One region of the Streptomyces sp. NPDC051684 genome, then DNA from elsewhere that is predicted to be linked to it. Evidence: predicted binding sites of a transcription regulator. Region 1 holds the regulator's gene; each other region holds the start of a gene.

What was found. Region 1 encodes HrcA, which represses chaperone genes, less so after heat shock. Its sites were predicted from a motif close to TTNGCACTCNGNNNNNCNGAGTGCNAA; they were not measured.
Region 2: groES (co-chaperone GroES) is a predicted target of HrcA. The motif match lies at 2,181-2,207, and genes of this name have one in related genera.
Region 3: groL (chaperonin GroEL) is a predicted target of HrcA. The motif match lies at 1,247-1,273, and genes of this name have one in related genera.

Annotation. Positions count from the first base shown of each region.
Region 1 is NZ_JBITCS010000013.1:15,799-19,070, reverse strand. It holds gene dnaJ (molecular chaperone DnaJ) at 1-672, opposite strand, end outside; gene hrcA (heat-inducible transcriptional repressor HrcA) at 673-1,689, opposite strand; gene ACIA8D_RS17320 (MBL fold metallo-hydrolase) at 1,833-2,573, shown strand; gene ACIA8D_RS17315 (DUF3097 domain-containing protein) at 2,608-3,272, shown strand, end outside.
Region 2 is NZ_JBITCS010000001.1:323,097-326,368, forward strand. It holds gene groL (chaperonin GroEL) at 1-1,609, opposite strand, end outside; gene groES (co-chaperone GroES) at 1,728-2,036, opposite strand; gene ACIA8D_RS01510 (polysaccharide deacetylase family protein) at 2,232-2,855, opposite strand; gene ACIA8D_RS01515 (polysaccharide deacetylase family protein) at 2,852-3,272, opposite strand, start outside.
Region 3 is NZ_JBITCS010000016.1:131,440-134,711, reverse strand. It holds gene groL (chaperonin GroEL) at 1-1,117, opposite strand, end outside; gene ACIA8D_RS20790 (cold-shock protein) at 1,427-1,633, opposite strand; gene ACIA8D_RS20785 (MoaD/ThiS family protein) at 2,066-2,341, opposite strand; gene thrC (threonine synthase) at 2,390-3,272, opposite strand, start outside.

The DNA of each region.
Region 1 (3,272 bases):
CACACCGGCCGGGATCTTCACCGTGAGCGTGCGACGGGACCGGATCCGGCCGTCGCCCGCGCACTCGGGGCACGGCGTCGGCACGACCGTGCCGAAGCCCTGACACTGCGGGCACGGCCGCGAGGTCATGACCTGACCGAGGAAGGACCGCGTCACCTGCGAGACCTCACCGCGCCCGCGACACATGTCGCAGGTCTGCGCGGAGGTGCCGGGCGCTGCGCCCTCACCGCTGCAGGTCGTGCAGACCACAGCCGTGTCGACCTGAATGTCCTTGGTGGTGCCGAAGGCCGCCTCGTCCAGCTCGACCTCGAGCCGGATCATGGCGTCCTGACCACGGCGCGTGCGGGACCGGGGTCCCCGCTGCGACGCCGTGCCGAAGAAGGCATCCATGATGTCCGAGAAGTTCCCGAACCCGCCGGCGCCGAAGCCACCGGCCCCGCCGCCTCCGCCGGCCTGCGACAGGGGGTCGCCCCCGAGGTCGTAGACCTGCTTCTTCTGCGGGTCGGAGAGCACCTCGTAGGCGGCGTTGATCTCCTTGAAGCGCTCCTGAGTCTTCGGGTCCGGATTCACATCCGGGTGAAGCTCACGTGCCAGCCTTCGGAAGGCCTTCTTGATTTCGTCCTGGGAAGCGTCGCGGCGCACGCCGAGTACGGCGTAGTAGTCCGTGGCCACTTACGACTCCGCCAGGATCTGTCCGACGTAACGTGCCACTGCGCGTACTGCTCCCATCGTTCCCGGGTAATCCATGCGGGTCGGGCCGACCACGCCGAGCTTGGCCACTGCCTCGCCGCCCGAACCGTAGCCGACCGACACGACGGACGTGGAGTTGAGTCCCTCATGGGCGTTCTCGTGACCGATCCGTACGGCCATGCCCGAATCTCCCAGCTCGCCAAGGAGCTTGAGGAGCACGACCTGCTCCTCCAAGGCTTCCAGAACGGGCCGGATGGTGAGGGGAAAATCATGTCCGAAGCGAGTGAGATTGGCGGTACCGCCGATCATCAGCCGCTCCTCGGTCTCCTCGACGAGTGTCTCCAGAAGTGTGGAGAGCACCGTGGAGACCGTGCCCCGGTCCTCCTGCTCGAAGGCCTCCGGCAGGTCCTGCACCAGCTGCGGCACGTCGGCGAACCTGCGGCCCGCGACGCGACTGTTCAGCCGGGCCCGCAGGTCCGCGAGGGAGGTATCGCCGAACGGCGCCGGGCAGTCGATCATCCGCTGCTCCACGCGCCCGGTGTCCGTGATCAGTACGAGCATCAGACGGGCGGGCGCGAGCGAGAGCAGCTCGACATGGCGCACGGTGGACCGGGTCAGGGACGGGTACTGGACGATCGCCACCTGCCGCGTGAGCTGCGCGAGCAGCCGCACGGTGCGGCCGACGACGTCGTCGAGATCGACGGCGCCGTCCAGGAAGTTCTGGATGGCGCGCCGCTCGGGCGCGGCCATCGGCTTCACGGCGGTGAGCTTGTCGACGAACAGGCGGTAGCCCTTGTCGGTGGGGATGCGCCCGGCACTGGTGTGCGGCTGGGCGATGAATCCCTCGTCCTCCAGGGCTGCCATGTCGTTGCGCACCGTCGCCGGCGAGACCCCGAGCTTGTGCCGCTCGGTGAGCGCCTTGGAGCCGACGGGCTCCTCGGTGCCGACGTAGTCCTGGACGATGGCGCGCAGCACTTCGAGCCTGCGTTCATTGAGCATCGGCGCACACCTCCAGAAACAGCCGTTGCGATCCCTGCTTGCGATCTTCCTGCTCTGGCACTCCCTGTGGGCGAGTGCCAGTCGTCCCCGGCTCAGTGTACGGCCGGTGGGTACGGGCCCGGCAAGAGCGCTAGCTTCGAGGTATGGAGTTCGCGCAGGGTATCGATTGGGCCTCGGTGGGTTGGGAGGGGCTCGCGCCGAATGCGGGGCGGGTGCGGCTGCCCGGGCTCGACTGCACGAGCGGCCTCGTCGTGGGTGAAGATGCGGCACTCTTGATCGACACCGGATCCTCACTCCGTGAAGGCTCCCGGCTGCGCGCCGACGCCCGCGCGCTCCTCGGGCCGCACCGGAGAGTGACCCACGTCGCGCTGACCCACCCGCACTTCGACCACGTGCTCGGCACGGCCGCGTTCGCGGGCGTCGAGGTGTATGGGGCGGTGGGCATCGACGCCCTCTTCGAGCGCGGGGCCGAGGAGCTGCGCGCCGACGCCGTACGCCATGGGGTCCCCCCGGAGGTGGCGGCCGAGGCGGTCGACATCCTCGTCACCCCGCCGCACCGGGTGTGCGGGGAGTGGACGCTGGACCTGGGCGGCGGCCTGACGGTGCTGCTGGCGAACATCGGTCCCGCGCACAGCGGCCACGACCTGGCGGTGCTGGTTCCGGGGACGCCGGAGATCGTCTTCTGCGGTGACCTGGTGGAGGAGTCGGGAGAACCGCAGGCGGGGCAGGACGCGGCGCCGGGCCACTGGCCCGCGGCGCTGGACCGGCTGCTCGACCTCGGCGGCGAGGACGCGGTGTACGTGCCGGGGCACGGTTCGGTGGTGAATGCGGAGTTCGTCCGCGCGCAACGCGCCACATTGGCGAGGCGTTTCGGCGTGTCGTAGCCGTGGACCTGGGACTTCTCTTATCGTCCCTCGAATGCGCCAGTACTCTGCCGATCTGACACCCCCGTGGAAGCGGAACAAGCCCGTCCCCGAGGTGCCGGCCGAACCCGACCTCGTCGTCGAGGAGGTCACGACGGGCTTCTGCGGGGCGGTGGTCCGGGTCGAGAAGACGGCGCAGGGCCCGACGGTCACCCTGGAGGACCGCTTCGGCAAGCTCCGGGTGTTTCCGATGGAGCCGCGCGGCTTCATGATCGATGGCAAGGTCGTCACCCTCGTACGCGCCTCTGCGCCCGCCTCAACCGGTCCCGCCCGCAGCGCGTCGGGCTCGGTCGCGGTGCCCGGCGCGCGCGCCCGGGTGGCCCGCGCGGGGCGCATCTACGTGGAGGGCAAGCACGACGCCGAACTGATCGAGCGGGTCTGGGGGCACGACCTGCGGATCGAGGGCGTGGCGGTGGAGTTCCTGGAGGGCGTCGACGACCTTCCGGCGGTCGTCTCCGAGTTCGCCCCGGGCCCGGACGCGCGGCTCGGGGTCCTGGTGGACCACCTGGTGCAGGGCTCGAAGGAGTGGCGCATCGCCCAGTCGGTGACGAGCGAGCACGCGCTGGTCGTGGGGCACCCCTACATCGACATCTGGGAGGCGGTGAAGCCGTCCTCGGTGGGCATCGAGGCGTGGCCCCGTGTCCCGCGCGGCCAGGACTG
Region 2 (3,272 bases), on a different contig from region 1:
GCCCGTGGCCGGCGGCCTCGGGCTCCTCCTCGGCCGGCTTCTCGACGACCAGGGTCTCGGTCGTGAGCAGCAGGGAGGCGATGGAGGCGGCGTTCTCCAGGGCGGAGCGCGTCACCTTGACCGGGTCGATGACGCCGGCCTTGACCAGGTCCACGTACTCGCCGGTCGCGGCGTTGTAGCCGGAGCCCTTCTCGAGCTCCTTGACCTTGGAGACGATCACGTAGCCCTCCTGGCCGGCGTTCTCGCCGATCCAGCGGAGCGGCTCGACGACGGCGCGGCGGACCACGGCGACACCGGTGGCCTCGTCGCCGTCCTTGCCGAGCGAGTCGTCGAGGACCTTGGAGGCGTGCACCAGAGCGGAGCCACCACCGGAGACGATGCCCTCCTCGACCGCGGCGCGGGTCGCGGAGATGGCGTCCTCCAGACGGTGCTTCTTCTCCTTGAGCTCGACCTCGGTCGCGGCACCGACGCGGATGACGCAGACGCCGCCAGCCAGCTTGGCCAGGCGCTCCTGCAGCTTCTCGCGGTCCCAGTCCGAGTCCGTGTTCTCGATCTCGGCCTTGATCTGCGCGACGCGGCCCTGGACGTCCTCGGACTTGCCGCCACCGTCGACGATGGTGGTGTCGTCCTTGGTGATGGTCACGCGGCGCGCGGTGCCGAGCACCTCGAGACCGGCCTGGTCGAGCTTGAGGCCGACCTCCTCGGCGATGACCGTGGCACCGGTGAGGGTGGCCATGTCCTGGAGCATCGCCTTGCGGCGGTCACCGAAGCCGGGGGCCTTCACCGCGACGGCGTTGAACGTGCCGCGGATCTTGTTCACGACCAGGGTCGACAGAGCCTCGCCCTCGACGTCCTCGGCGATGATCAGGAGCGGCTTGGAGCCACCGTTCTGGATGACCTTCTCCAGGAGCGGGAGCATGTCCTGGATCGAGCCGATCTTGCCCTGGTGGATCAGGATGTACGGGTCGTCGAGGACGGCCTCCATACGCTCCTGGTCGGTGACGAAGTACGGGGACAGGTAGCCCTTGTCGAAGGCCATGCCCTCGGTGAAGTCGAGCTCCAGGCCGAAGGTGTTGGACTCCTCGACGGTGATGACACCGTCCTTGCCGACCTTGTCCATCGCCTCGGCGATGAGCTCGCCGACCTGGTTGTCCTGGGCGGACAGACCGGCGACGGCCGCGATGTCGGACTTCTCGTCGATCGGGCGGGCGGTCGCGAGGAGGTCCTCGGACACGGCCTTGACCGCGGCGTCGATGCCCTTCTTCAGGGCGGCCGGGGAGGCGCCGGCGGCGACGTTGCGCAGGCCTTCCTTGACCAGGGCCTGGGCGAGCACGGTGGCGGTGGTCGTACCGTCACCCGCGATGTCGTTGGTCTTGGTCGCCACCTCCTTCACCAGCTGGGCGCCGAGGTTCTCGTACGGGTCCTCGACCTCGACCTCACGGGCGATGGTGACGCCGTCGTTGGTGATGGTGGGGGCGCCGAACTTCTTGTCGATGACGACGTTGCGGCCCTTGGGGCCGATCGTCACCTTGACCGTGTCGGCAAGCTTGTTGACGCCGCGCTCGAGGGCGCGACGGGCGTCCTCGTCGAACTTCAGGATCTTCGCCATGGAGCTGAATCAGTCCTCTCGAAACGAACCGCGCCCCTCGCACCCGGCATTCTCAGCGGGGGCCAGGGGCGCGGTTCAAAGCATTCTGCTTCGGTGAAGCTTGGAAAGCTTGGGTGAATTACTTCTCGACGATCGCGAGCACGTCGCGAGCCGAGAGGACGAGGTACTCGTCGCCGTTGTACTTCACCTCGGTGCCGCCGTACTTGCTGTACAGCACGACATCGCCGACCTTGACGTCGAGCGGAAGGCGCTCGCCGTTCTCGAAGCGGCCGGGACCCACGGCGAGGACGGCGCCCTCCTGGGGCTTCTCCTTCGCGGTGTCCGGAATGACCAGGCCAGAGGCCGTGGTCTGCTCGGCGTCGAGCGGCTGGACCACAATGCGGTCCTCGAGCGGCTTGATGGCAACCTTGGAGCTGGAGGTCGTCACGATCCGGTCTCCCCCTTCGGAGATCTCACGGGGTTAACAGTCTGGGGTGGCGACCAGGTGGATCCGTCGTCGCGGGTGCCGGACCTGCCCGTCGCTGTTGGCACTCTCCACTGGTGAGTGCCAGGGCCGAGACTATGACCGCGATTAGCACTCGGTCAAGCGGACTGCTAATCGACTCCGTCGTGGCCCGCCGGATCACAGGTAGTCCTCCAGCCTCCCGACCGTGAGTCCCGCCCGCCGTACGCGGTCCAGCAGACGGACGACCGCCTCCTGCCGCAGCCCGTGGACCGGAAGGATGTCGCCGGGCCGCGGGGCGCCCCGCGGCCCGCGCCACACGACGATCGCGTCGACCGCGCACGCGCCCGCGGCCCGCAGGGTGTTCCCGTCGTACGCGCCCGACGGCGGGTGGAGGAGGCCGGGCGCCACCCCGAAGCGGGCCTCGACACGGTCCCGCTGACCGCAGATCTCGGCGTGCTGCTCCACGTACCCGAGGCCCGGCAGGAGGGCGTGGGTGAGGGTGCGGTTCTGCACCTGGGCACCCAGGGACGCGCCCCCGGTGCCCGCGAGGAAGAGGGAGACCGGGACGTGCCGGTCACGGAGCAGGCCGACGGCCGCCGGGTCCCGCCGGGCCCCGTCCTCGTAGACGAGGAAGACCACCTTGTCGCGGGTCGGGACGCGGTCGACCACCGGCGGGACCGTCGCCGCCCCGGCGCCCGCCGCCGGCCGCGGCGGCGGCGCGGCAACGCGCGCGCACCCGACGAGCAGCACGGCGGCCAGGGCGCAGCCGAACAGCCGCGCCCACGGCCCGCGCGCTGTCACAGGTAGTCCTCCAGGCGCGCCACCGCGTAGCCCCTGTCGGTGAGGTACTTCATGAGGTTGCGGATCATGTCGGGCATCGTGCCCTTCCAGTCCTCGCGACCCCTGAAGTGCGTGAGCAGGATGTCGCCCGGATGGATGCTTCGGTCCCACTCCCGGTAGTCCATGCGGTCCACGAACGCCTCGGCGTTCCAGATCGGGGCGTACTCGATGCCGCAGACCTTGGCGGCGCGCAGGGTGTCCCGGTTGTAGTCGCCGAACGGCGGGCGGAAGAGCGTGGGCCGGTGGCCGTACTTCTTCTCGATGACGTCCTGCATGCCGCAGATCTCGTGCTTCTGGCGGGCGTACGAGAGGGCGGGCAGGTAGGGGTGGGTCAGCGTGTGGTTGTTGAGGGTGATGCCGCGGGCCTGCATCCGCGTG
Region 3 (3,272 bases), on a different contig from region 1:
CGCCGGCGAGCTTGGCGAGGCGCTCCTGGAGCTTCTCGCGGTCGTAGTCCGAGTCGCTGTTCTCGATCTCGGCGCGGATCTGGTTGACGCGACCCTGGACCTGGTCGCTCTCACCGGAGCCGTCGACGATCGTCGTCTCGTCCTTGGTGATGACGACCTTGCGGGCGCGGCCGAGCAGGTCGAGACCGGCGTTCTCCAGCTTGAGGCCGACCTCCTCGGAGATGACCGTGCCGCCCGTGAGGATGGCGATGTCACCGAGCATGGCCTTGCGGCGGTCACCGAAACCCGGGGCCTTGACGGCGACGGACTTGAAGGTGCCACGGATCTTGTTGACGACCAGGGTCGACAGGGCCTCGCCCTCGACGTCCTCGGCGATGATCAGCAGCGGCTTGCCGGACTGCATGACCTTCTCGAGCAGCGGAAGGAGGTCCTTCACGTTGCCGATCTTCGAGTTGACGATCAGGATGTACGGGTCCTCGAGCGAGGCCTCCATACGCTCCATGTCGGTGGCGAAGTACGCCGAGATGTAGCCCTTGTCGAAGCGCATGCCCTCGGTGAGCTCGAGCTCCAGACCGAAGGTCTGGGACTCCTCGACCGTGATGACGCCTTCCTTGCCGACCTTGTCCATGGCCTCGGCGATGAGCTCGCCGATCTGGGTGTCGGCGGCCGAGATGGAGGCGGTGGAGGCGATCTGCTCCTTGGTCTCCACCTCCTTGGCCTGCTCGAGGAGGGCGGCGGAGACGGCCTCGGTGGCGCGCTCGATGCCGCGCTTGAGGGCCATCGGGTTGGCGCCGGCGGCTACGTTGCGAAGGCCTTCGCGAACGAGCGCCTGGGCCAGGACGGTCGCGGTCGTCGTGCCGTCACCGGCGACGTCGTCCGTCTTCTTCGCGACCTCCTTGACCAGCTCGGCGCCGATCTTCTCGTACGGGTCCTCGAGCTCGATCTCCTTGGCGATGGACACACCATCGTTGGTGATCGTGGGGGCGCCCCACTTCTTCTCGAGGACGACGTTGCGACCCTTGGGGCCCAGGGTCACCTTGACGGCGTCGGCGAGCTGGTTCATGCCGCGCTCGAGGCCGCGCCGTGCCTCCTCGTCGAACGCGATGATCTTGGCCATGTGAAGTGGTCCTCCCGGACGGGGTGGCTAACGCAAAAGGACCGTGCTGGTGCCCGCGACGGACGGCCTGCGGGCCTTGTGGCTCCTTGCACCACCCGGCCCCCGGACCTCACCGACCCGATCCAAGTTTTGTCACTCTCACTCGGAGAGTGCTAAGCCCAATGATTAGCACTCGACCCCTGCGAGTGCAAGGCCGTACCACAAGAACCGCACGTCGGTGCAGGCAGCACAAAGGGCCCGCCCCCGGCTACCCGGGAGACGAGCCCTCCATGACGTGCGACGTACAAGCTTCCAGTCTGACGCGCGCGTTCAGCCGGCGGCCACGCGGACCATGTCCGCCTGCGGCCCCTTCTGGCCCTGCGAGATCTCGAACTCGACCCGCTGCCCCTCCTCGAGGGTGCGGTAGCCGTCCATCTGAATCGCGCTGTAGTGGACGAAAACATCCGCACCACCGTCGACCGCGATGAAGCCGTACCCCTTCTCCGCGTTGAACCACTTGACGGTGCCCTGAGCCATGCCTAACTCCCCTATTACTGGCCCTTGCGCAGGACCGCACTTCGCGGACCCGGGTCAGACCTCACGCCCCATGGGATATGGGGGTGTGCGCCGGAACGCGTCGACCGCGGCTGAATGTATCTGCCCAACTGCCGTCTGCAACAGGTCAATCGGACGAGAATTCTGGGCACGCCAGATCGGGGAAACCGGGCCAACTCACCGGATCCCCGGGCAACTCGGGCCGCGTAAATGCCGTAAAAGGCCCGAAAGGGCTGGACACTTTGGCTGCTTCTTGTCGGGGTGCGGGCGAGAACTCATATGCGCCCGTCATGCACCGCTCGGGGAAACGCAGCAGCTTCCCCAACTGTACCGCGCTCAACCATGCAGAATTGCCCCCTCCGCTTCTCTCGCGGAGGGGGCAATTCGGGTAACTCTGTGTAGACCTACAAAAGATCAGCCGCCCGCGACGGCGGGAATGATCGAGACGCCGGCGCCGTCCGGCGTGGCCGTCTCCAGACCCTGCTCGAAGCGGACGTCGTCGTCGTTGACGTAGACGTTCACGAAGCGGCGCAGCTTGCCCTGGTCGTCGAGGACGCGGGCGGCGATGCCGGTGTGGTTCTTCTCCAGGTCGGCGATGACGTCGGCGAGGGTGGCCCCCTCGGCGGCGACCTCGGAGGCGCCGCCGGTGTAGGTGCGCAGGATGGTGGGGATACGAACGTTGACGCTCATGGCGGTAACTCCTGTTGCTACAAGTGTCGGTCGGGCTCGGAGTCGGACTCAGAGGTCGGCGGCGAGGCCGGCCTCGCGGAACGCGTCCAGGTTCGGCCGGATGGTGGCGGTGGCCTGAGAGGAGTCGGCGACCGCGTCCAGCGTCTTGAGCCCGTCACCGGTGTTCAGGACGACGGTGGTCAGCGACGGGTCGATCTGGCCCGCCTCGATGAGCTTCTTCGTGACGCCCAGGGTCACACCGCCGGCCGTCTCCGCGAAGATGCCCTCCGTGCGCGCGAGCAGCTTGATCGCGTCGACGACCTGCTCGTCGTTCACGTCCTCCACGGCGCCGCCGGTGCGCCGCGCGATGTCGAGGACGTACGGGCCGTCGGCCGGGTTGCCGATCGCGAGGGACTTGGCGATGGTGGTCGGCTTCTGCGGGCGGACCACGTCGTGGCCGCCCTTGTAGGCGACGGAGACCGGGGAGCAGCCCTCGGCCTGGGCGCCGAAGAGCTTGTAGGGCTTGTCCTCGACGAGGCCGAGCTTGATCAGCTCCTTCAGGCCCTTGTCGATCTTCGTGAACTGCGAGCCGGACGCGATCGGGATGACCAGCTGGTCCGGGAGCTGCCAGCCGAGCTGCTCGCAGATCTCGTACGCGAGCGTCTTGGAGCCCTCGCCGTAGTACGGGCGCAGGTTGACGTTGACGAAGCCCCAGCCCTCGCCCAGCGGGTCGCCGATGAGCTCGGAGCAGAAGCGGTTCACGTCGTCGTAGTTGCCCTCGATGGCGACGAGGTCACCGCCGTAGACACCGGCCATGACGACCTTGCCCTGCTCCAGGTCGTGCGGGATGAACACGCACGAGCGGAAGCCGGCGCGGGCGGCGGCGGCGCCGACGGCGCCGGCCAGGTTGCCGGTGGAGGAGCAGGAGAGGGTGGTGAAGCCGAAGGCGCGG